Regions from separate parts of the Bacillus sp. OTU2372 genome, predicted to be linked through region 2. Evidence: predicted binding sites of a transcription regulator. Region 2 holds the regulator's gene; each other region holds the start of a gene.

Region 1 (8,257 bases), on a different contig from region 2:
CTAGCCTGTCCACTGCATAATATACTTCTACACCTTCCTGGCTTTTTTGCCTCAATAAATCTAGAAACTGATGACTTACTTTATCATCGGCAATAGAGAAAAAGTTGATATGCACGTAATATTTTGCTTTCTTTATATCTGAAAATAATTGATTGTTTAACTGTTTCCCGTTTGTATACATAGTAATATTACTTTGACGAATCGGGTATTGGATGGGCTGCTGGTCAAATCCCCCCCGTTTTTCGGCTGCTGATCTTTCAATTTTATCCCAAACAAGCAAAACAAAACATACGCCGATAAATACAAATAGGAGTACTTTAAGAATTTTCTCTATCTTTTTCAGCATATTTAATCTCCTTTATATATTATCGTTTTCATTTTGTTAGTTTTTGTTATCGGGACAAAACTATCCCGGTAGTGGAACAAGCAAAAAAAGCTGCCGAAGCAGCCACTGATCTTAAACTCTTCCACCACGTTACTTTAAGTATATTTCTTCACGATCCCTTTTTCCCCTCTTCAGTTCTCTTAAAAAATGAACTCACCTTAACCGAGTAATAAGTATAAAAAGAATAAAGTATTAAATAATAAATAATAAGTTTGTATTCGTTCACTTATTAAGAATGGGAGGGGGAAGCTGGAATCAGAAGTATTTATAACTGAAAGCATTACAAGGGTTCTTATCCACCAATCCAAAGTAAATAAAGTAATTAAAGAACTAAACCATCATATGAATAATCTTTTAAGGAAATGGAGAGCTTAACTAAATACACGGAGGGAATACACAATGAAAAAAAGCCTAATCTTAATTGCTTTCCTTATATTTAGCCTTGATTTAACAGGGTGTGCCAGAAATAACGTAAATAAAAATGATGTTGTAAATCGTGACCAAAATGTGACAAGAAACAACATCACCAACGACAGAGACAATAATGATTACGATAATAGATCTAGAATGAGAGTAGCTGATGATGCAGCTAAAAAAGTAGCCGATCTGAAAGAAGTGGACACGGCAAATGTCATTGTTACAGAAAATAATGCATATGTAGCCGTAAAGCTCAAACCTACATCCCGAAATAAGGGTACTTATAGTATTGAACATAAGATTTCACAAAGAGTGAAATCCACTGATCGAGATATTGATAACGTTTACGTATCGGAAAACCCTGACTTTTATGATCGGATGACCACATATGCCTCTGATATTCGTAATGGTAGACCCATCTCAGGTTTCTTTAATGAGTTTACTGAAACAATTCGTAGAGTATTCCCTAAAGCCAAATAAGGTGAATAAAAAAATGCTTGGCAATATGCTAAGCATTTTTTTATGGTGGTTTAGGATTGATTGTCCACTATTAATTTCACATTCATTTTTAAAATAATGTCATGTGCAAAATAAACTAATATTTATTTAAAGAGTCTAGCATGAACCATCTCTAACAGCAGCCACCATAACCAGGATAACCTCCATAACTCATACCGTTTCCAAAGAATTGTCTTTCCATTTTATATCTCTTCCTCAAATTGTTTCAAAAATAGTGTATGTGTCCTTTTTTAAAGAGGAATAGATATTTGCCTATTTGAATGTTGTTATTTTATTTTCGGTATAGTGACAACACCTCATTGTACTAATGTTCATAGGACAATGAGCATGAGTGTCCCATTTTACTGTCTTCTTGTTTGAAATAGCTGCCACATTAGCACAAAAAAATGAAAATGAGCTGCCGCAGCAACTCATTGTTAAACTCTTGCACCCGTTAATTTAAGTGTAATATTTCACAAAGTAGTAAACAACAAATAAAAAAAAAACGCTCCTATCCATTTATTGATGATGGTACTTTTTGGATATATACTAGAGGTGAGATACTATTTATATTGAAGGGAGATTTACATATGGAGGTAACATTTACAGTAAGCAAATGGGATGAAAAGCCAGTAGATGACACTAGAAAAGAATTCCCTATTAATATTGCCCATGTCGAGTACGATATTAAGGGTGAACTACAAGGAAAAGCTTTTGTTGAATATTTATTATATTATATAGATTCAAATATAGAAGATGGTCATTTAGCCACTTCTAAAATTTCTGGATTTCTGTATTTTGAAGGAACTTACAAGGGAAAACTGGGGACATTTACAGCTATAGAGCAAGGAATATTTGATAAAGGAAATCTAGATTCTCCAGCAACAATCATCAAAGCTACCGGTGACTTAGAAAACTTGAAAGGGTCCTATAATTATAAGTTTACAGGTCAAACTAGTAAGATGATTCTAGACTTTAAATTCTAACAAAACAGTAAAAAAGGGCATCCCTGTACTACCAGGAATGTCTTTTTCGTCGAGCGAGCTTTTTCATCTATTCTGCACCGTTAATGCAATAATAAAAACAGGATTGGCTTAGCAATCCCGTTTATTTTACCTTTTAATTGCTATAAAAAATGAAATAAATAACTATTACACTTACTCCAATAGATACACCAACGGTATCCAAGTTCCTATTCCGACCATACAATTCCCCCCTGTTAACTATTACGATTAATATGTCAAAAGGTTCTAATTTTTTTATAATAATGGGTTTGCTTATTCCAACTAATGCTGCCAGTTAGCACAAGAAGCGACTGCTCTTATTAAGCAATCACGCCCGTTAGCTGAATAACAAAGTCTTAAATTACTTACGGATGGTCTCTTGTCTAAGAATATAAATCAAGCATATACTCCTTATTATTTTCTGCCCCTTCTTCTGCCTCTTCATCATCAAGTTCTAAGTCATCAATCCATTGATAATAGTGGCCCAATTCGTGGGCAAATGTACCAAGAGTAGCCCAAAGTGCATTTTCTTTTCCATTCTTATTCAATAATTCTAAATAGTCACCAGTAGCTATTCTTATATATGGTTCTTCATTTTTGTCAAAAGGACCAAAAAATGTACCCGATACTAATTCTTTATTAGCCTGACTTTTAATTTGATAATCTTTTTTTAGATAAAAAACAACCCGAATGGGAAAATCAAATTCTTTCCTTATCCACTTTGCAAATTCTAAACAAGCCCTTCTAACTTCTGGATGAACACCTTGTTCGCATCTTATTCTTAGTCCTTGTCGTGGATAATTGTTCTTCATTTAATCGCCTCTGACCCTCATAAACAAGTTTAGTCCAAAAAGGTACCTTCTTACACTAAACTCCCGTTTGAGCATTTAGTTTTTTTAAAATCCTAATTTTAGAAATCAGGTTGTATGTCCAATCTCACTTAATCATTTTCCATAGACTAATTAAAAAAGGAGATGAGAAGTGATGAAATATAAAGGAGATTTACGCACAGATTCCTCAAGAAATTCTAAAAATGAAATTTTAAAGGAAGAAAAAGTATATCAATCATCGGGACACCAAGAATGTATTGAGCGTGCCTATCGTATTCCCATATTTTTAAGTACGACAACTCATTTAAATGACAAACAAAATCAGTTTCTAAACCGTCTAATTTTAGAGATCGAAAATGCTTTGCTTTTTCCACGTACATTACCTTTAAGCGAAAGTTATCCCGAAATCATTTTAACTGATATTCGTCGGTTGGTTTCATCAAGCTATGGAATGTTGGCAATGAATTTTCGTCGTTTTTTCGTTGATATAGTTAACACCAATGTAGGCCAACCCCCATCAACTACTCCGTTCTGGGAAGGGTCAGTTTATTCACAAGTAGAACCTTCAATGGCTTTTCAATTTGGTCTACCCTTATTATTAGTAAGGGAAGATAATACTGACGAAAATAATGGAATTTGGGCAGGAGGAATTGCCCCAATCAACACATTTATAATTTGGGATTCTGAAAATCAATCTGTTGATGAATTCTTTAGCACTATTGAATGGAGAGAAGCCTTTGCAAACTGGAGTGCAGAGGTAAGAAATGCATATTATATTCAAACAGAGCCTAAGTTCAAGTTCAGATGTGAACGGTAAACTTGTACTTTAGCACCAAATCGAATATTTTTAATAAGTTGAAAATATACAAGATTTTATTCACCTTTATATATTTTTGGCTTATTTACATAAAAATAATATTTCCATAAACAGAACTTATTAGTTTCCAAATACATTTACTTCTTCATACAGATAGGTAAGGGTTTGAAGTTATCGCTCCCCTTCCCCCCCGTTCACACCGTACATGAGACTTTCACCTCATACGGCGTTCCAACTAATCCGATTCGATTTAATCATCAACACTTCAGAAATCGTAGCACCTTCAGTGTCTCAATTCTTCCGTTTTAATAAGTCGGTACCTCCCGTAGGAGGTGAACCTCTATTAGTCTCAAAGAACCTTATTAACCGATAAAGATTTGCCTTGCATGATTAAATGATTCTTCATTAGACTAGTGGCTATCCCTCCAGGTTGATTAGACCTTTCATTGGTACTATGCCACCACTTTCACTGACATAAAGACAAGTTATACAATAACTAATGTCATTATTGCTTTCCTTGCCAACGCTTCTGCGGGAGTAAGCTTTCCACGTTATCAGCTTACAACGTTGAATTATATCTATTATGAATGAACTTAGGTGCTTCCTGTAAGCCTGTTAGCATTCATACGCCTGTAACGTATCATGGATTTTCATATTAGTTATTTTTACTCACCCACATCTAACTAACCTCACAATTTGGTGATATACACATTTCTATGTATCGCAGGTATAGACCTGTACATTCAGAAGTTCGTCAGCTTAACCTGTTACGGTAAATTCTCACGCCTTTTCGCCGAGCTTATAACAACTATCATTCTTACTAAATCCAGTGCTATTCGGCTAAGAGAGAACCCTTCAGGGCGTTCCCCCATCATTTGATTCTTTGATATAATCCTTCACTTCCGACAAGAACTGTCTAGCCTTTACCAGAGAAATGTGACCATCCTCCATTTAAGCTAGAAACATTTCGCACAACTAACCTGCCAGGTTAGTTGAAGTGCAAAATTTCACAAAACTATTATCCAATTTAAATCAATAATTATGTAGAATGAGTGACCAATTTATAACTATATCCAAACAAAAAATACCTTTGATCTAAATCAAAGGTCAATGTTGAACTTAGTGGTCTAGGCTAAGTCCATTTTAGGAGGTCTAAACTCCGAAGAATCTAAACTATTATTATATTAACATACTATGAATATTTATTCTATACTTTAAATAATTATACATTCACTATACCCTTTTGAATTCAAGCATCCGTTCGTATTATTTGGTTAGCAGATATTTCTGGGGTGATCTTATTTTATATGGTCTTATTATAACCATGTAGCCGGGGTAGAACGTAAGCACCCGTGGGGCATTGATCCCGTCAGCTAAACCGTTCACCCCCTACTTGTAGAAACATGTTTGAGGCTGGTTGGGGCTACGGATCTCGCATATCAAGCGAAGCTATAATACTACAAGAGGAATTAGGAGTAACCGGCAATCTAATTATTTAGAGAAGGAATTTGGAAAGAATCGAGTCGTTGGACTGAATGTATCAAAAAGGGAAAGTGAAGTTCAAGGATTTTTAGATAAAGGAAAACCTTATCGTAAAAGTTTTAGTGCGGCAGCTCGAAATCCATTTCAAGAAACTTTGTAAAAAAGTCATTTATGAAGCATGAGTATGTATATTGATATGCTTCTTCAATATAAAGAGCATCTATCAAAGTTAGAGACAGAGATAGATACTCTCGCTAAGGAAATTGAAGAATATAAGATTATCCAATCTATCCCTGGTATTGGTCTAAAAAGCTAGTCGCAATCGCTGGAGTTGATCCAGTAAATTGCGCATTTTAGTATAACATGGGTAATTTAAGTTTTTTAGTGAAAAATGTTGACAAACTATCAGCTGGTTTAGCTTAAGTACATCTCTTCACAATCTTCTCAATAACCCGATTAACTTGGTCTATTCACTCAATAAAGTTAACAAAAGATAGACTGCTGCCCCCCACATTACAAGAGCTGATATTTTATTTAATATCAACAAAAAGTTTCCAGATTTATCAACCTTTCTACTTATTCTCCCAATCAGTGAAAGTCCAAAAAACCAAATCCATGAAACCAAAATACAAGCAAGAGCAAAGATAACTTTATCTTCCCCTTGGTACCTTAATGAACTTGTACCAATTACACCTACAGTGTCCATGATGGCATGAGGGTTCAGTAAGGAAACAGATGCTGCAAAAAATACTTGTTTCTTTAAAGAAAATTTATTCCCACGTACTTCTCTTTCATTACTTGGCTTACTATTCCATGTGGTCCATCCCATATAGATTAAAAAAATACAACCTGCCCCAATTAAAATCATTTTTATCCAAAATGAACCTAAAATAAGAAATGAAACACCTAAAACAGATATCAGGATTAAAAGGGTATCACACAAAGAAGCTGTAATGATGACTGGTAATGCATTAACAAAACGATGCTGTAGCACCCCTTGATTAAAAACAAATACATTTTGGACACCAAGAGGAAGAATCAGTCCTAGTGCAAGAATAAATCCATGAAAAAGTGGTTCTAACATTCTAATTTCGCCCTTTCTTGTTTATTATTCAACGGGTCCTATTTTATTTCGAAATTTTGTTTTTGTCTCCAACCAATTGGATGGAATCCAAACCAACCAAGTAATATAATAAATACAAAAAGGAGCTATTTTGATGTTTAAAATCGATTGGAAACCAAATAAATCATCGCCAGTACCTTTACATAAACAAATAACTGATTTTATTAAAGAAAAAATATCCAATGGAGAGTGGACGATAGGATATAAGCTTCCTCCCCAACGTGCTTTAGCAAAAGTTTTAGGAGTAAATAGAAGTACAATTGTAACTGCATATGACGAATTAATAGCCGAAGGACTTATTGAGGGAAAAAGCGGCAGTGGAACAAGAGTAGTAAACAATACATGGAATCTGTTAGCTACTCCCCCTCCCCCTGATTGGAATTCATATGTAAATTTCGGATCTCACAAGCCAAACTTGCCAACGATTCAAGAAATAAATCAAGCTGAATTTACCCCGAACATCATTCGTTTAGGAACTGGAGAATTATCGCCAAATCTAATTCCTAGTTTATCAATGAAAGAAATTTTCCATCAATTGTCGAATAGAGAAATTTCTTATGGCTATGAAGAACCAAAGGGGTTGCTGCCCTTAAGAGAACAAATAGCAGATTATTTAAAGACAATTGGGATTCCTGCTTTTCCTTCTTCCATTTTAATTGTATCAGGTGCATTACAAGCCCTTCAGCTAATAAGTGTGGGTTTATTGCATAAGGGTTCTACCGTATTAACAGAAAAGCCATCGTATCTTCATTCATTAAATGTCTTTCAGTCAGCAGGTATGCGTTTAATGGGCATCCCTTTGGATAAAGAAGGAATTCAAGCCAATCTTATTCAACAATATAAAAAACAACAAAAAGCTGCTTTACTCTATACCATTCCTTCATTTCATAATCCAACCGGGACTTTAATGACTGTGGAAAGACGTAAACTATTGCTAGATACTTGTCAACAAGAACAACTTCCTTTGATTGAAGATGATGTTTACCGAGAATTATGGTTTGATGAAAATCCGCCAAAACCAATTAAGGCTTTGGATAAACATGGACTTGTACTTTATTTGGGAAGTTTATCTAAATCTTTAAGTCCTGGACTTCGTATTGGCTGGATTGTGGGTCCAGAACCAGTAGTTGAGCACTTAGCTGATATTAAAATGCAGACTGATTATGGGTCCAGTTCTATATCACAATGGGCAGCAGTAGAATGGTTTTCCAGTGGACTATATAATAAACATCTTAATGAAGTAAGAAAACAACTGAAAACTCGAAGAGATTTTACTTTAGAAACTTTGAACAGTTATTTTTCTGATATTGCAGTTTGGGAAAAACCGTCTGGAGGATTTTATATTTGGTTGCGTTTGTTACCGTCACTCTCTATGAGAAAATTATTTGAAATTGCGCTTACAGAAGGAATATTACTGAATCCAGGAAATGTTTATCATCATCAAGCTGAACAATATCTACGAATTTCCTATTCATTCGCTCCTCTTCCACAGATAGAGGATGGTCTTAAACGCTTATCAAAAATTGTAAAAACAATAGCCAAATAAGGGATTCATTTGAAGCCCTTATTTCACGATTCCTTGTTAAACTAACATGACCCGTTAGCTCAATAAAAATAAGCCGCCAAAATGGCAGCTGAAGCTTTAACTCCAATAATAAATCTAATGATTTATTGAAAAGTTCCATTGATCATTCTGGCATT
Region 2 (8,257 bases):
AAGAATAAAGCGAACCGTCGTCTTTTTGCTTTAAACGAAAAATTCTTGTAAACTACATATAGTATATACATCCTTAGGAAGCATCCTAAGGTTTTTTTTATACCTAAATAAGGGTAAAATGAAAATAAAGAATCGTTATGGTAAAGTAAGGTGATTGGATGGAAGAATTTGAATTAATGACAACGAATGATGGGGAAACTTCTCAGTTTGCTGAAAGACTCGCTGAGTTTCTAAAGCCAGGTGACGTCATCGCCCTTGAAGGCGACCTAGGCGCAGGAAAAACTACTTTTACAAAAGGGCTGGCAAAAGGACTAGAGGTAAAAAGAACCGTTAATAGCCCCACATTTACAATAATCAAGGAATATAGAGGCCGGCTTCCATTGTATCATATGGACGTATACCGAGTAGCTGACGCATACGAAGACCTGGGTTTTGATGAATACTTTGAAGGTGATGGAGTTACAGTCGTGGAATGGGCTCATCTTATTGAAGAGCAGCTACCGGCAGAGCTTTTGACGATCTATTTATACCATCAAGGTCAGGAACAACGGAAAATTGTCTTAAAGCCTAAAGGACCAAGATATGAGCAATTATGTAAGGAGATATTTTAGATGACCATTTTAGCGATAGATACTTCTAATTATGTTTTAGGAGTAGCGCTGTTAGAGGATAATCAAGTACTTGGTGAATATATTACCAACATAAAGAAAAACCACTCAGTTCGAATTATGCCCGCTATCCAAACCTTAATGAAGGATTGCGAAAGAATGCCTGCTGATCTAACGAAGATAGTTGTTGCAAAAGGGCCGGGGTCCTATACAGGAGTTAGGATTGGCGTAACTGTTGCGAAAACATTAGCCTGGACCTTAAATATACCTCTTGTCGGGATTTCAAGCCTTGAGATATTGGCCGCTGGTACAGGACGTTACTTTGATGGGTACGTATCACCTATATTTGACGCCAGAAGAGGACAAGTATATACAGCCCTCTATCAATATCAAAACAGTAAGTTGGCAGCCGTAAAAAAGGATCAGCTCGTTATGTTAGCCGATTGGGCCGAGGAACTGCAAGAAATGGACAAACCTATTCTTTTTGTCGGAAATGATTTACCGATTCATAAAGCTAAGATAGATGAAATATTGGGAGAAAAAGCGATTTATGCCAGTAAACTTGAGCACAATCCTCGCCCAGCAGAGCTGGCTGGGTTAGGGCAGGATAAACCAGGGGAAGATTTACATTCCTTTGTTCCAAATTATATTCGCTTGGCCGAAGCTGAAGCGAAATGGCTGGAGGCAAAAGGGAAAATTCTAAATGGATAGGGTTAGAGATAAATGGTAGATTCTTATGTTTTTCGTTTAATGAGGGAAGAGGACATCGATCAGGTATTAGAAGTTGAGCATGCCTCTTTTACCACACCATGGAGTCGAGAGGCATTTTTTAATGAAATACACAATAATAAATTTGCCGTCTATATCGTCCTAGAGGAAAGTGATAAAATCATCGGCTATTGTGGCACATGGATAGTAATTGATGAAGCACATGTAACCAATATAGCGATCCTTCCGGAATATAGAGGGAAGAAACTAGGCGAAGCTTTGTTAACAAAACTAATATCAACCGCCCGTGAAATGGGAGCAAAGAGTATGACACTTGAAGTCCGTGTGACCAATCATGTCGCTCAATCCCTTTACCGGAAATTTGGTTTTCACAACGGCGGGATTCGAAAAAATTATTATTCCGATAATCAGGAAGATGCACTAATTATGTGGGTGAACTTATGAAAAAAGATTTATGGATTTTAGGGATTGAAACAAGCTGTGACGAAACAGCCGTAGCGATAATAAAAAATGGCCGTGAGATTGCGGCAAATGTGGTAGCTTCGCAAATTGAGAGTCATAAAAGATTTGGCGGGGTTGTACCTGAAATAGCCTCTCGTCATCATGTTGAACAAATAACCATAGTAATCGAGGAAGCATTGCGTCAAGCAAATCTAACTTTTTCAGCAATAGATGCCATTGCGGTAACAGAAGGCCCAGGCTTAGTAGGGGCGCTGTTAATTGGGGTAAATGCGGCCAAAGCCCTTGCGTTTGCCCATAATAAGCCACTTGTCCCTGTACATCATATCGCAGGTCATATATACGCAAACAGACTTGTGACAGAATTGAAATTTCCACTTCTAGCCCTCGTTGTTTCTGGCGGGCATACAGAGATTGTTTATATGAAGGAGCATGGTCACTTTGAGGTGATTGGTGAAACAAGGGACGACGCTGCAGGTGAAGCATACGATAAGGTTGCAAGAACCCTGAATATGCCTTATCCGGGCGGACCGCATATTGACCGTCTAGCACATGAAGGAAAACCAACAATTGACTTACCAAGGGCTTGGCTTGAAGAAGGCTCGTACGATTTTAGTTTTAGCGGACTAAAGTCAGCAGTTATTAACACTGTGCACAACGCAGAGCAGCGTGGTGAGACGATTGCCCCTGAGGACTTGGCAGCGAGCTTTCAAGAAAGTGTCATTGAAGTGCTTGTGAAAAAGACAGAGAGGGCTGTTTCAGAGTATAAAGTGAAACAGCTATTAGTAGCTGGTGGTGTTGCAGCGAACAAGGGATTAAGAAAGGCTTTGGAACAAACCTTTTCAAAACATCCTGAGGTTGAATTGGTCATACCCCCACTTTTATTATGTACGGATAATGCAGCGATGATTGCTGCTGCCGGCAGTGTCATGTTTGAAAAAGGGATCAGGGCTGGATTGAACCTTAATGCCAACCCTGGACTTGATATCGAATTATATAATTAGTCCTTCCGAATGGAAGGGCTTTTTCAATGTTTCAAAAAATGACTTTCATGCAGTGAAATTAAAAAACCTGTGGATAAAGTTTTCAGAAAAGTAAATAAAGAATTCACAATTTGTGGATAGATATCAACAATCTGTTGATAATGTGGATAAAATCGGGGATAACTGTGAATAATGTGGAAAACTTCGATGAATGTTTATATCAATACTATCTAAGATGTGAGTAACCTTGTGGACAACTGAATTTATTGTATAAAAAAAACCGGGAAAATACTCCCGGTTTCGACATTATTCGGCAAGTGCAGCCCATTCATCCATTAACTGCTCAAGTTCATTTTTTGCTTGTTCATTCTGTATATTTAGTTCTAATACCTTTTCATGATCTTGAAAAACCTCTGGGTCACATAACTGTTGCTCAAACTCTAGAATCTGCTCCTCAAGTTCCTCAATTCGCAGTTCCACTTCTTCTAATCTTCTTTTCCGCTGGCGTTCAAGTTTTTTACTCTCTTTATCCTGTTGATAACTATTTTTTTCTGTGGACTCCTTTTCAGCTGTTTTCTTAGCAGATTCACTTTGAGCGAGTGCTGCTAGTTCTTCCTGCTCGAGTTTCTTTTCAACATAATAATCATAATCTCCCAAATACTCTAAGCTACCCTTAGGACTCAGCTCCAACACTTTTGTAGCAATTCGGTTAATGAAATATCGATCGTGTGAGACAAAAAGGATGGTGCCAGGATAGTCAATTAACGCATTTTCAAGCACTTCTTTGCTGTCGAGGTCCAGGTGGTTTGTCGGCTCGTCCAAAATAAGTAAATTGGCTTTTTCAAGCATGAGCTTGGCAAGTGCAAGCCGTGCCTTTTCACCTCCGCTTAAGGTGGAAACAATTTTCAAAACATCATCACCGGAAAATAGGAAATTACCTAAAACCGTACGTATTTCCTTTTCACTTTTTAAAGGATAATCATCCCATAGTTCATTTAACACTCGTTTGTTAGAAGTTAATTCTGCTTGTTCCTGATCGTAATATCCAAGAGCTAAATTGGTTCCATAGCGAACAGAGCCATCTAGTGCAGGCAGTTTCTTGATAATCGTTTTGAGGAGAGTAGATTTTCCAATCCCATTTGGACCGACTAAGGCAATACTTTCCCCTCTATAGGCACGAAACGAAATATCCTCTGATACCTTTTTACCTTCATAGCCCACAGCCAGGGATTCTACCGTTAATACATCGTTGCCGCTTTGTTTTTCAATCTCAAAGGTGAAAGTGGCTGATTTCTCATCTCCAAGCGGGCGATCCATTATCTCCATTTTTTCAAGCTTTTTTCGACGGCTTTGGGCGCGCTTTGTCGTCGAGGCCCTAGCAAGATTTCGTTGGATAAAATCTTGCAGATTAGCCACCTCTTGCTGTTGTTTCTCGTATAGTTTCATATCACGCTCATAATTGGCTGCTTTTTGGTCAAGGTAGGCGCTATAGTTGCCTGTAAACCGTTGAATTTGTTTCCTTGATACTTCGTAAACCTGCGTCACGACTTTATCTAAGAAATAACGGTCATGGGAAACAATTAAAATCGCACCATTATACCCCTGCAAATATTGCTCCAGCCAGGAAAGGGTATCGATGTCAAGATGGTTAGTTGGCTCGTCCAATATCAAAATATCAGGTCTTGTTAATAATAGTTTTCCTAAGGCCAGACGGGTTTTTTGTCCTCCGCTTAAAGAGGCAATCATCAGGGAATTATCATGAAAGTTTAAACCAGAGAGAACAGAGCGTATTTCTGCCTCATATTGATAGCCGCCTTGTTCCTTAAATCTCACCTGGAGCAGATCATATTCTTTTAAAATGCGCTCGTATTTGGCACTGTTTTCAAAAATAGTAGGATCAGCCATTTGTTCTTCGAGCTTGCGAAGCGATTTTTCCATTAATCGAAGTGGTTCGAAAACGGTTAACATCTCATCCCAAATCGACAAATTGGATTCAAGGCCGGTATTTTGCGCTAAATAACCGATTGTTACATCTTTTGGTTTAATGATCTCTCCGCCATCGTGGGACAGGTGTCCGGCAATAATCTTTAATAACGTTGATTTTCCCGCACCATTTCGTCCGACAAGGGCCACACGGTCGCGGGTTTGTAATTCAAGCTTTATATTCGATAAAATAAGCTCAGCGCCATAATATTTTTGCAGCTGGTTCACTTGTAGTAAAATCATTTTAAATCACCTCTATTAACAACAAAACGTAAAATAGGATTACGTCAGATCTTTTATAAAAAACGGCTGTATTCGATTTCATTTGTTTAGTGAAAAACTTCACTAAGTTTCAGCTTTCAAAATTACCTACCATACAAATAGTGTACCTTATAAGCGTAATGACAGCAATAAAGAGTAATCGATGGCACTTTTTTCAAGAAAAATGTATATTTCGCTCAAAGTTTCACACACATAGTGTTAAAAATAGTGTATTATTTTTTTGTAGGAGGATTTTTTTATGGCAGAATTTACGCACTTTAATGAAGAAGGCAGAGCTAAAATGGTTGATGTCAGCGACAAACCCGAAACGGCACGCACGGCTCTTGCTCAATCGAGTATTATCGTAAGTGAAGAAATATATCAAAAAATAACGAACCATGAAATGAAAAAAGGTGATGTCTTAGCTGTCGCACAAGTTGCAGCGGTAATGGCAGCGAAAAAGACTTGGGATATTATTCCCATGTGTCACCCGATTCCATTAACAGGGGTCAATATATCCTTCTCATGGGAACAGAATCAAAATGGAAGCTATCAGTTGCATATTGCTGCAGCCGTTAAAACAAAAGGGAATACAGGTGTTGAAATGGAAGCGCTCACAGCTGCATCAGCATGCGCTTTAACCGTTTATGATATGTGCAAAGCAGTAGATAAAGGTATGATCATTGGACCAACTTACTTAGTTGAGAAAACGGGCGGAAAAAATGGGGACTTCAAAAGAACCGAACAAGTTAAATAATATTATCAAATTTTTATAATGGGGTGTGGGAGATTATGAGTAATGAAACGATGAAGATACCACAGGCGACAGCAAAACGGCTGCCCCTCTATTATCGATTTTTAAAAAATCTGCATACTTCAGGTAAACAAAGAGTTTCGTCTGCAGAACTAAGTGAAGCGGTAAAGGTAGACAGTGCGACAATCCGCCGAGACTTTTCCTATTTTGGGGCCTTGGGGAAAAAGGGATATGGCTACAATGTCAACTATTTGTTGACCTTTTTCCGTAAGACACTTGATCAAGATGAATTAACAAAGGTTGCGTTAATTGGGGTTGGGAATCTAGGTACTGCCTTTTTAAATTATAATTTCTTAAAAAACAATAATACAAAAATTGAAGTTGCCTTTGATGTCGATCCGGCAAAAGAGGGAACAAAAATTCGTGAAGTTCCGGTTTATCCGATGGATGATCTCGAAAAAGTGCTCTTAGAGGAAAAAATATCTGTTGTCATTCTAACGGTTCCAGCACCTGTTGCCCAAGTGATTACCGACAGGCTGGCAAAAGCTGAAGTGAGAGGGATCTTAAATTTCACTCCAGCACGATTAAATGTCCCTTCATCGATCAGGGTTCATCACATCGACTTGGCAGTGGAACTGCAGTCTTTAGTTTACTTCTTAAAGCATTACCCAACAGAAGAAATAGAGGAATAATGATAAAAGGGTGTTTCACTTACAAAAATTAGTGAAACACTTTTTTTATCACTTTACTAGCATAACAGTGTTATGTTACACTGTTTTCAGAAAGGGGTTATCTAAAATGAGCGACGATTTAATTTCTAAGAAGGAGCTACTGGAACTTGCCGGTATCTCTTATGGGCAGCTCTACCGATGGAAACGGAAAGATCTTATCCCCGAAGAGTGGTTTATCCGAAAATCCACCTTTACTGGACAGGAAACGTTCTTTCCAAAAGAAAAGGTTTTAGAGCGGATTAATAAAATCCAGACCATGAAGGATAATTTGTCTTTGGATGAATTAGCAGATATGTTTTCACCTAATATTAGTGATTTAGAGCTGGAAAAGGACGATCTTATAAAACGCAACATTGTTTCACCACCTGTAATGGATATCTATTTGGAAATGGATAAGGGCGGTCATCAGTTTACCTTTTCAAGAATGCTCGAAGTTTATGTATTAGAGAAACTTTTACAATCGGGTGAAATAAATTTAGATGAAGGTAAAATGCTGCTTCAGGTCTTAAAGGACAACGCGCATGTGATAAAACAGAAAAAATGTGAATTAGTGATAACAAGAAAGCTTGGCGTTTCCTCCTGCCTGTTGCTGATTAATTCAGAGGCCTTTCATTTTGAACCGGGAACAAAAGTGGTCACTGTATTATCTATGATGACATGTATGGAAGAAATTAAAGCTAAATTATTATAAGGGAGAATGACTATGGAAACGAATCGAAGAGGGGACCTGGTCATCAATGGACTTGGTTCGTCCAATGGAGGACATTTTTCTCTGGTTACACTGAATGGAAGTGGGACCGTAAATAGTGACCTAGAATGTGATGTATTAGAATGTAACGGCTCAGGAACTTTGATGGGAAATGTAGCAGCCACTAATGTAAAAGTTAACGGCAATGCCCGGTTTCACGGAAATATTGAGGGCGAGAAACTGAAAGTGGATGGGACAGCTAAGGTTGCGCAAAATCTTTCGGTAAAAAACGTAAAGGTCTCCGGAAAAGTCAATGTTGAAGGTAAAGTAAAAGCGGAACAGATTACCATTCATGGTATTTTAACAGTGGGTGAAGATTGTGAAGTTGAGAGTTTTAAAGGAAAATATCGCTTTACAATTGGGGGACTTCTCAATGCAGAGCAAATCGATGTGGAGGTTTATGGGGATTGTAGGGCAAAGGAAATAGGCGGGCAGTCCATTACCGTTAAACAACATAAAGGGTCCTTTATTGGCGCTATATTTAAACCTTTTTTCAAAAACCAATTAGAAACTGATTTGATTGAGGGTGACACAATTGTACTGGAAAATACCGTGGCGAAGGTGGTCCGGGGTCACCAAGTGAAGATAGGTCCGAATTGTCAGATCGGTGTGGTGGAATATACGGATGAATTTTCTCAAGATAAAAATTCGGTTGTAGGCGATATTCAGAAGGTTTAGGAGGAGGGGAAGAGAATGGGCAAAGGACAAAATTTAATTATTAATGGTTCGGGAAGCTATCCAGGCGGCATATATGATAAAATCAGCATCCGCGGTGAAGGGACCATTGTGAATGACGTGGATTGTTCCGCCTTTCATGTTTATGGAACGAGTGAGGCGAGAGATAATGTGAAAACAGGCTCGGTAAAAATTATGGGCGAGGCCGAGGTTAAAGGTGATATGGCGTCCAACGATACACTTGTTATGGGCACGATGATGGTCGGACGGAATGCTAGTTTGAAGAAGATGAAGGTGTTTGGTCTGCTCGAAGTTGGTGAAAAGTT
Region 3 (8,257 bases), on a different contig from region 2:
AGGGTATATTGAACAATTAATTGAAGATCAAACATGGACGACATTTCCAACCACCTTTCATACAGAGCGGCCAGATGTCGTCTCATCGCAGCTGCTTGAAGGAAGAATAGCGATTGTTGTGGATGGAACGCCATTCGTCCTAACAGCACCGGCTATTTTTGTGCAATTTTTCCAGGCACCAGATGACTACTACTCCCGTTTTGATATCTCAACAGGAATTAGGCTTCTTAGGATTATTGCATTTTTAATTGCACTTGTAGGTCCGGCTACCTATATTGCAGCTACAACGTTTCACCAAGAAATGATTCCGACCACAATGGCCATTGCTATCGCAGCACAACGAGAAAATGTTCCGTTTCCAGCATTTGTCGAAGCTCTCATTATGGAAATCACCTTTGAAATTTTAAGGGAGGCGGGCTTAAGGCTTCCACGTGCAGTTGGTCAGGCCGTTTCAATTGTTGGTGCGCTTGTAATTGGGCAGGCAGCCGTACAAGCCGGTTTTGTTTCACCTGTAATGGTAATCGTTGTTTCGGTTACAGCAATTGCTAACTTCTCCACACCGATTTTTGCCATGGCAATCGCAGCGAGATTAATTCGCTTTGTCTTGATGGGGTTAGCCACCATGTTAGGCTTTTATGGAATGATGCTTGGCCTAATGTTTATGGCGATTCATTTATGTTCACTGCGCTCGTTCGGTATCCCATACATGATGCCATTAGCACCATTTAACATTACTAATCAACAAGATGTCTTTGTTCGCTTTCCTCTTTGGTCATTTAAAAATAGACCTCCATTTATTAGTAAAGGAAATATGAAGAGGACTGGAGATAATCAAAAGCCTAGTCCACCAAGTCCTGATGAGCAAAAAAGTAATCAAGGTGATGAGTCATGAAAAAGGGATTGCTCATTTTAATCATATTATTCATGCTTATGCCTTTGCTTAGTGCCTGCTGGAATCAAAAGGAATTAACGGATTTGGCCTTTGTAATGGCGTTAGGAATCGATAAAGGAAAGGATAAAAAGTTTAAGCTTTCCTTCCAACTGGTGAATCCAGGTAACGTAACAACAGGACAAGGCAGCGGTGGAGGTCAGGGCCTTCCGATTGCTGTTTATCGAAGTACCGGGGACACAATAACAGAAGCTGCACGGAACGCAACCAGAAAGGTATCGCGGCGCCTTTATTACGCTCACACTAATGTTGTTGTCGTTAGTGAAAAAATCGCAAAAAAAGATCTACTATATATTTTGGATGCATTAGACCGGGATCCTGAATTTCGAACAACTACTGAAATGGTCATTGCCAGGGGCTGTACAGCAGAGGATATTGTAACAACCCTTACAATTCTCGATAGGCTTCCTGTTAACAAAATTACGAAACAGTTAAAAGCTTCACAAGCGATGCTGGGTGAGAATATGACGGTATCTATTGACGACTATCTTAGTGCATTAGTCAGCAAGGGCAAACAGCCTTTTTTAAATGGTTATAGCTTAATTGGTATTAAATCAAAAGCAAGAAAAGCCGAGAATCTCCAAAAAACCACAACGGATGCCTTTCTTTCTTCCAATGGGTTAGCTATCTTTCATAATGGAAATTTTCGGGGCTGGGTCGATGATGACAAAGCCCGGGGGATCGTCTGGATTCAAAATAAACTCAAAAGTACTGATATTGTGATTCCGTGGAAAGAAAAGAAAAAGGCTCTTGTTGTCGCACCAATCCGCTCCATAACAAAAGTTTCTGTTCACTTTGTCAATCAAAAGCCGGAAATAGATATTGCTATTAATAGTGAAGGATGGATTAGTGAAGCCAATACTGTCATTGATTTAAACAATCCTGTGATTATCGAAAAAATAGATAAACTCGTCGAAAAGGAAATAAGCAGGCAAATTTTAGACTCGGTTCACGCCGCGCAAAAATTAAAATGTGATATTTTTGGATTTGGAGATAAAGTGCATATTACTAACCCTATTTTATGGAAGAAAATCCAAGGAAATTGGGATGAGGAATTTGCCTCATTAAAGGTCAATGTCACCACAGACTTTTATGTTCGTCGTGAAGGAATTCGGACACTGCCTTTTTGGTCTTCAATGGGAAAATAAGAACTGGCAAGGGGAGGCGTGTATGGAAAACGCAAAAATTAAGGCATACCAGCTATTTGTGCTGGTTGTTCTTTTTGAAATGGGGAGTGCGATCCTCGTTGGCCTGGGAGCGGAGGCCAAGCAGGATGCCTGGATGTCTATTCTATTAGGTCTTGGAGGCGGGTTAGCGGTTTTTCTAATTTATTATCAATTATATAAATATTATCAGGACATTCCGCTAACCAGTTATGTTCAAAAAATTACAGGAAAATGGATTGGCCGTATTATTGGGGTTTCGTATATAATTTATTTCCTCTATTCTGCTGCCAGGGTGCTGCGAGATTTTGGTGAATTATTAACTTCTACTATATACACGACAACCCCTTTAATTGTCATTAATTGCTTAATGATCTTCACGATTATTTATGGTATTCATAAAGGTTTTGAAGTGATTGCAAGGGTTGGAGAACTCTTTTTTATTGTGGTTTATATGATGGCCCTTGTAGGCTTTTGTTTAATTATGTTTTCGGGATTAATTCATCCAGAAAATCTTCGTCCCGTCCTAGAGAATGGCTGGAAACCTGTGCTGAAAACTTTCTTAATGGAAACCATTAACTTTCCTTTTGGGGAGATGATAGTCTTTACAATGGTGCTCCCCTATTTAAATGATGTCAAAAAGGCAAAATGGGTTTGCATGGGTGGGATGGTCCTTAGCGGCATTAATATCACGATTACAGCTGTGATTAATGTAGCCTCTTTGGGGACTGATTTGTTTACTCGGGCTCCTTTTCCGTTATTATCAACAATAAGTAAAATTCAATTAGCCAATTTTATTGAACGGCTTGATGTTCTATTTATGCTCTATCTGGTCATTGGCGGATTCTTTAAAATATCCATCTTTTTTTACGCGGCAGTTGCAGGAACCGCTGATATCTTTGGATTTAAAAATCAGACTAAGCTTAGCTTTCCTATGGGGGCACTTTTATTATTTTCATCCATCACGATTGCTTCCAATTATTCGGAGCATATAAAAGAGGGACTAAAAATTGTTCCAATCTATATACACTGGCCATTCCAAATTTTGCTCCCCTCATTTTTATTAATCATTGCCTTTTTCAAAAACAGAAGAAAACAGAAGGAACAATCATAAAAAAACTGCCATTCAAATGTTCACTTAAATGGCAGTTTTTTTGATTTATTTATTTGTAATGGCATTCTTCGTGATTTCCTGCCTAATCGGCAAGGAGATGTCAACAGTAGTTCCTTGGTTCTTTTGACTGTTAAAATGAATCATACCATTGTGAGCTTGAACAATTTTAAAGCTGACAGTTAATCCAAGACCGGTTCCTTTTTCTTTCGAAGAGTAGAATGGTTCACCAAGCTTGTCTAAGCGTTCCTTCGAAATTCCACAGCCATGATCCTTCACCGAAATCATTACGTGTTCACCTTTAGCAGAATGAATAACAATTTCAACTGTTCCGCCTTTTATAGAAGCTTCAATCGCATTTTTAATTATATTAATAAAGACTTGCTTCAATTGATTAGGTTCGCATTCAATGTAAATTTCCTCTTCCGGAAAAGTAGAGACGATTTGAACATTATAGTAAATGGCTTCCGTACTTAATAACGAGATAACATCACTTAGAAGCTTTTGCATATCTGTTGTGGAAAATTTAAGATGCTGCGGCTTGGCTAAAAGCAGCAGTTCCCCAACAATGTGATTAATCCGGTCTAATTCATCCATCATAATCCGATAGTAAAATTGATGTTTTTCATCTTCCATTTGTAAAAGCTGAACAAACCCTTTTAAAGAGGTAAGGGGATTACGAATCTCGTGTGCCACACTAGCGGAAAGTTCCCCAACAACAGACAGCTTTTCTGTTCTCCTTAGCCGTTCCTCCGCTTTTCTTAAGATGGTTACATCTCGGCCGTAACCAATAATTCCGGAGATGATCCCATTAACAATAATCGGCACAGAGGTACATTGAAGGGTAATTTCATTTCCATTCCGGTGAGGAATCTTAATTTCATACATAACCGGCTTCACTTCATCTGCCACTGATTGGATAAAATATGGCAGGGATTTTTTATATTTTTTTGGTAAAAGAGTCGAAACGTTTTGACCTATCACATCTTCCCGCTTGAATCCAGTAATCAGGTCAAAGTGCGGGTTTAAATTGGTAATGGTTCCAGCCAAATCCAGCATATAAACAATATCCGGACTATATTCGAACAGTGATTTATATTGCTGTTGACTTTCTGCAAGTTGTTTGGCCATTTCCCTTTTTTCAGTAATATCACGACCGATCACAACCAACCCTTTACGGCTGTCATCAGGATTGAACAGAGGGACTTTAATAGTATCAAACGTCCTAAATTTCCCATCTGGCATGTATAGAACCTCTTCCATTCGCGTTATGACTCGTTTCTTCCATGTCTCTTCATCAGATATTTCACAATACCTAAGGGCATCACTATGGAACTCAGAATAATCCGCTAACTCGGAGTCCTTCTTCCCGCGATAATCTACATGCTCAAGTCCGAACAATTTCAATCCAAATTCATTGGCCTCAATCCATCTGCCATCCCCATCCTTAAAGTTGACGAAATCAACCATTGCATTGATCAGGGTGGACAGCCTGTTTTGATCTTCAAGGGAATCTATTAATTCCTGTTGTTTACTGTAGGAAAAATAAATAAATAAACCTGTAACCATAATATAAAGAATTTCCTTTGTTCTCTCTACAGCCCAGATAAAGGGTGAAGGAACAAATTCTTCAACGAGATAATTTGTTCCATAAATCCAAATAATACTACTAATTATATATAGGATAACTAGCTTTTTTTTATCCATACATTTCTCCATATTCTTTCTAGGAAGATAATTTCCTAGCATAATAGAAAACATTTCTACTATATAGTACTAGAAAATGTTCTTTTTTGGAATAATAAAAAGCTATGTACTATATAATGGAAGATTATTCGTTTTTCAGCGCATATTCTCTGACCATCTCTACTGAGACTAATTTCCGAGTAGGAATGATTCCCTGTTTAGCTAGGTCATTAATCTGATTTGTAACCATATTGATTTTTTCGGTTGTAAATGGTTTTCCTTCTCTGCATAATGTCACTGCTTCTTCTATATACATTTCTCTTAATTGGTCAAGCGATAGGAAATCGTTAATTTTCTTATTTTGTTTGTTAACGTGTTCTGTAATTGCCTTATGTACACTCATCTTTTTCTACCCCTTTGTTGTCATTAATTTAGTATACTCTTTTTCCAAGAATGAGTAGATCCCTTTCTACTCCATCTAACTCTGCTACATTTGGCAGATGAGCCCATTTTTCAAACCCAAAGCTCGTAAACAGTTTTATACTTGGTTCATTATGGCCAAAAATGAACCCTAGTAATGTCTTGATCCCAAGTTGAGGGCAGGTATCGATTGCCTTTTGGATCAAAAACTTGCCCAGTTTTTTACCGCGAAAATTGTGATGAATATAAATACTTACCTCTGCGGTCGCGTTATAGGCAGGTCTGCCATAAAACGATTGAAAGCTGACCCAGGCGCAAATTTCCCCGTTTGTTTCTACTACCCATAAGGGACGAAACACTGGTGAATGATCATAGAACCACTGCAGCCTGCTTTCAACTGAAACAGGTTCTAAATCAGCTGTAACCATTCGGCCAGGAATAGTGGAGTTGTAAATATCAATAATGATTGGCATATCCTTTTTTTCTGCATCTCTTATTGTGAAAGCTTCAAACATGGGTATTGTCACTCCGTTGGTTAAGATGTAATTAGATTTTATGATATCGTTGAAACCTTATCTTTTCAAGCCATTTAGAATAATAATTCCTGCAAAAAGAAAGACCCTTTTTCAAATGTGAAAAGGGTCTTTCTCCATTTGGCTGCACGATTCGTTATACAGACCAATTTCGTTTCGATGCCAAGACTCTAGGTTACCAGCGATGGGCCTTAGCATTGCTCCTTAAGATGATTTGGTTTTGCGACACTCTAGTCTGACCGTTTACCTGTGCTTTCGTATGCTTGGGTCTCGTAAAAGTGTAGTGAAAAAGCTCCGACTGTGAATCTAACTGGTCTCTGTAGCTCATCAACAATCACCTCATCATAGGATTTGAAACGGATATTCAGAAGAATATCATCCTTATCATTTGTAAAAAAGGGAGGAAATAGTCAATAATCTTCAATGAATCAAAAAAGTTCTAAACGTTAAAATAAAAAGACAGTCAAAATATAAAAAGGATGAATTTTAAATGAAGATGACAGGAAATACGATTTTGATTACGGGCGGGGCATCAGGCATTGGGTTTGCTTTTGCTGAGCGGTTTTTAGAGAGAGGCAATGAGGTGATTATTGTCGGCCGTCGTGAAGAAAAATTGCGTGAAGTAAAGGAAAGATTTCCGTCCATACATACAATGGTTTGTGATGTTTCCAAACAGGACGAGAGAATCAGTTTGTTTGAATGGGCAACGAAAGAATTTCCTCAACTAAATGTAATTGTTAACAATGCCGGTATCCAACAGAGAATTAATCTCTTAAATGCCAAAGAAGATTGGGATTACTACCGCAATGAAATTTCGATTAATGTAGACGGTCCGATTCATTTAACGATGCTGTTTACACCTCATCTTGAAAAACAGGCACAGGCGGCGATACTAAATGTCACGTCCGGATTAGCGGTGATGACCGGTGTTTGGGTGCCTGTTTATAGTGCAACAAAAGCTGCGCTTCATTCTTTTACCACATCACTGCGCCATCAATTGGCAGAAACAAACATTGAGGTCATCGAAATCCTCCCTCCTGCTGTCAACACGGATTTAGGCGGAGTTGGTTTACATACCTTTGGTGCTCCGTTAACGGATTTTGCCGACACGATTTTTGCCGAGCTTGAAAAGGGAGAGGTTGAAATCGGCTATGGTGGCACAAAGGAACGACTTCAAGCGACAAGAGAAGAAATTATGCAGGGCATTAAAGGGGCATGGCAGAACTTTTTAAAAAATAACCCCAGCTTTCGCAGTTAAAAAATAGGATGACGTGTGCTTAAAGATGAAGAATGAATGTGAAACCGCTTCAAAAACAGTAATAAAGTGTTCACAAGATTATTCATTGGAATGATGTACAATGAATACATGAATTGGTTTGTGATTCGAATCACAAACCAAAATACAACGTGCAATACAAAAGAGGCGACTAAAAATGGCTCATTTATCTTTAAGCGCACTGCTGATCCGTTTCCTGTTAGGAGGACTAGCTGTTGTCGCTTGTACAATCGTTGCGAAAAAACTAGGAGATAAGGTTGGAGGAATCTTCGCAGCTTTCCCAGCTGTTTATTTAGCGGCACTACTGACGATTGGTTTAGATTTTCATGGTGGTCAGCTTATTTCTCATTCCATCATGTTATCACGAGGCGCTATTTTTGGAATGGCGATTAATATAGTAGTGGCTCTTCTTGCAGGATATCTCCTTCCTAAGGTTGGCTGGAAAAAAGGTATTGTGCAATCAATGGCTTGCTGGTTTGCTGTTTCCGTTATTGTCGTATTAATTACATCACATTAATTGAAAAGGGTGAGCAACATGAATAAACAAGATTTATTTATGCGTTTTTTACTCGGCGGGACAGCAGTTTCCTTAAGTTATCTGATTACAGTCGTTTCTCCATGGAAGATTCTCGCCGGCATCTTTGCTGCTTTTCCTGCTGTTATGCTGACAGCTGTTATAATGGTGGGAATCGCATCTGGAACGAAGAAAGCGACCAATATCGCCAGGGGTTCCGTTTATGGGATGATGGGGGGAATTATTTGTGTCATCACAGTCCTTCTATCTCTACAGGAAACTAGTAATTGGCTTTTTAGTATCAGCATTGGTTTAATTTCTTGGCTGGTAAGTTCTGTTGCTATTTCAACCATACGCGAGCGCGCTACTAGAAAAGCAGTCCGCCAGGCATAGGTTCTCAGCTGTTTTAGCGGCTGAGGATTTTTTTTTACAAAAAAGTTAGTAAATACTTGTATTATCTGAAATTTCCGAATAAAATTAAAGTACACATACTAACCGGTAGGTATGTGTTGGGTTATTCTTGCATACTCTTTTATGGAGGAAAAAACTAGATATCAAGATTAAGAATGGAGTGAAAAAAATGCATTTACGCCTAACCGATGAAC

Evidence for each region. The regulator Rex, encoded in region 2, represses fermentation and respiration genes when NADH is low (regulators of the CRP and FNR family bind a similar motif). The targets are predictions, from matches to a motif close to TTGTGAAATATTTCACAA.
Region 1: a site for Rex is predicted at 1,762-1,779, ahead of AAHB15_RS09340 (DUF3224 domain-containing protein). Genes of this name have one in related genera too.
Region 3: a site for Rex is predicted at 7,239-7,256, ahead of AAHB15_RS10265 (DUF3147 family protein). Genes of this name have one in related genera too.

Annotation. Positions count from the first base shown of each region.
Region 1 covers NZ_JASATK010000004.1:910-9,166, forward strand. Annotated here, with positions in the region: gene AAHB15_RS09330 (phospholipase D-like domain-containing protein) at 1-346, opposite strand, end outside; gene AAHB15_RS09335 (YhcN/YlaJ family sporulation lipoprotein) at 785-1,282, shown strand; gene AAHB15_RS09340 (DUF3224 domain-containing protein) at 1,891-2,286, shown strand; gene AAHB15_RS09345 (hypothetical protein) at 2,688-3,116, opposite strand; gene AAHB15_RS09350 (hypothetical protein) at 3,289-3,951, shown strand; partial or broken gene AAHB15_RS30160 (hypothetical protein) at 5,453-5,743, shown strand; gene AAHB15_RS09360 (LysE/ArgO family amino acid transporter) at 5,900-6,517, opposite strand; gene pdxR (MocR-like pyridoxine biosynthesis transcription factor PdxR) at 6,651-8,102, shown strand.
Region 2 covers NZ_JASATK010000027.1:49,798-58,054, reverse strand. Annotated here, with positions in the region: gene tsaE (tRNA (adenosine(37)-N6)-threonylcarbamoyltransferase complex ATPase subunit type 1 TsaE) at 159-611, shown strand; gene tsaB (tRNA (adenosine(37)-N6)-threonylcarbamoyltransferase complex dimerization subunit type 1 TsaB) at 612-1,319, shown strand; gene rimI (ribosomal protein S18-alanine N-acetyltransferase) at 1,332-1,781, shown strand; gene tsaD (tRNA (adenosine(37)-N6)-threonylcarbamoyltransferase complex transferase subunit TsaD) at 1,778-2,800, shown strand; gene AAHB15_RS25785 (ABC-F family ATP-binding cassette domain-containing protein) at 3,086-5,005, opposite strand; gene moaC (cyclic pyranopterin monophosphate synthase MoaC) at 5,283-5,780, shown strand; gene AAHB15_RS25775 (redox-sensing transcriptional repressor Rex) at 5,816-6,469, shown strand; gene AAHB15_RS25770 (YhbD family protein) at 6,576-7,199, shown strand; gene AAHB15_RS25765 (polymer-forming cytoskeletal protein) at 7,212-7,934, shown strand; gene AAHB15_RS25760 (cytoplasmic protein) at 7,950-8,257, shown strand, end outside.
Region 3 covers NZ_JASATK010000004.1:172,423-180,679, reverse strand. Annotated here, with positions in the region: gene AAHB15_RS10305 (spore germination protein) at 1-892, shown strand, start outside; gene AAHB15_RS10300 (Ger(x)C family spore germination protein) at 889-2,097, shown strand; gene AAHB15_RS10295 (GerAB/ArcD/ProY family transporter) at 2,120-3,226, shown strand; gene AAHB15_RS10290 (PAS domain-containing sensor histidine kinase) at 3,272-4,930, opposite strand; gene AAHB15_RS10285 (YpbS family protein) at 5,055-5,312, opposite strand; gene AAHB15_RS10280 (GNAT family N-acetyltransferase) at 5,341-5,844, opposite strand; gene AAHB15_RS10275 (YpzG family protein) at 6,038-6,190, opposite strand; gene AAHB15_RS10270 (SDR family oxidoreductase) at 6,353-7,120, shown strand; gene AAHB15_RS10265 (DUF3147 family protein) at 7,296-7,655, shown strand; gene AAHB15_RS10260 (DUF3147 family protein) at 7,674-8,045, shown strand; gene AAHB15_RS10255 (acyl-CoA dehydrogenase family protein) at 8,233-8,257, shown strand, end outside.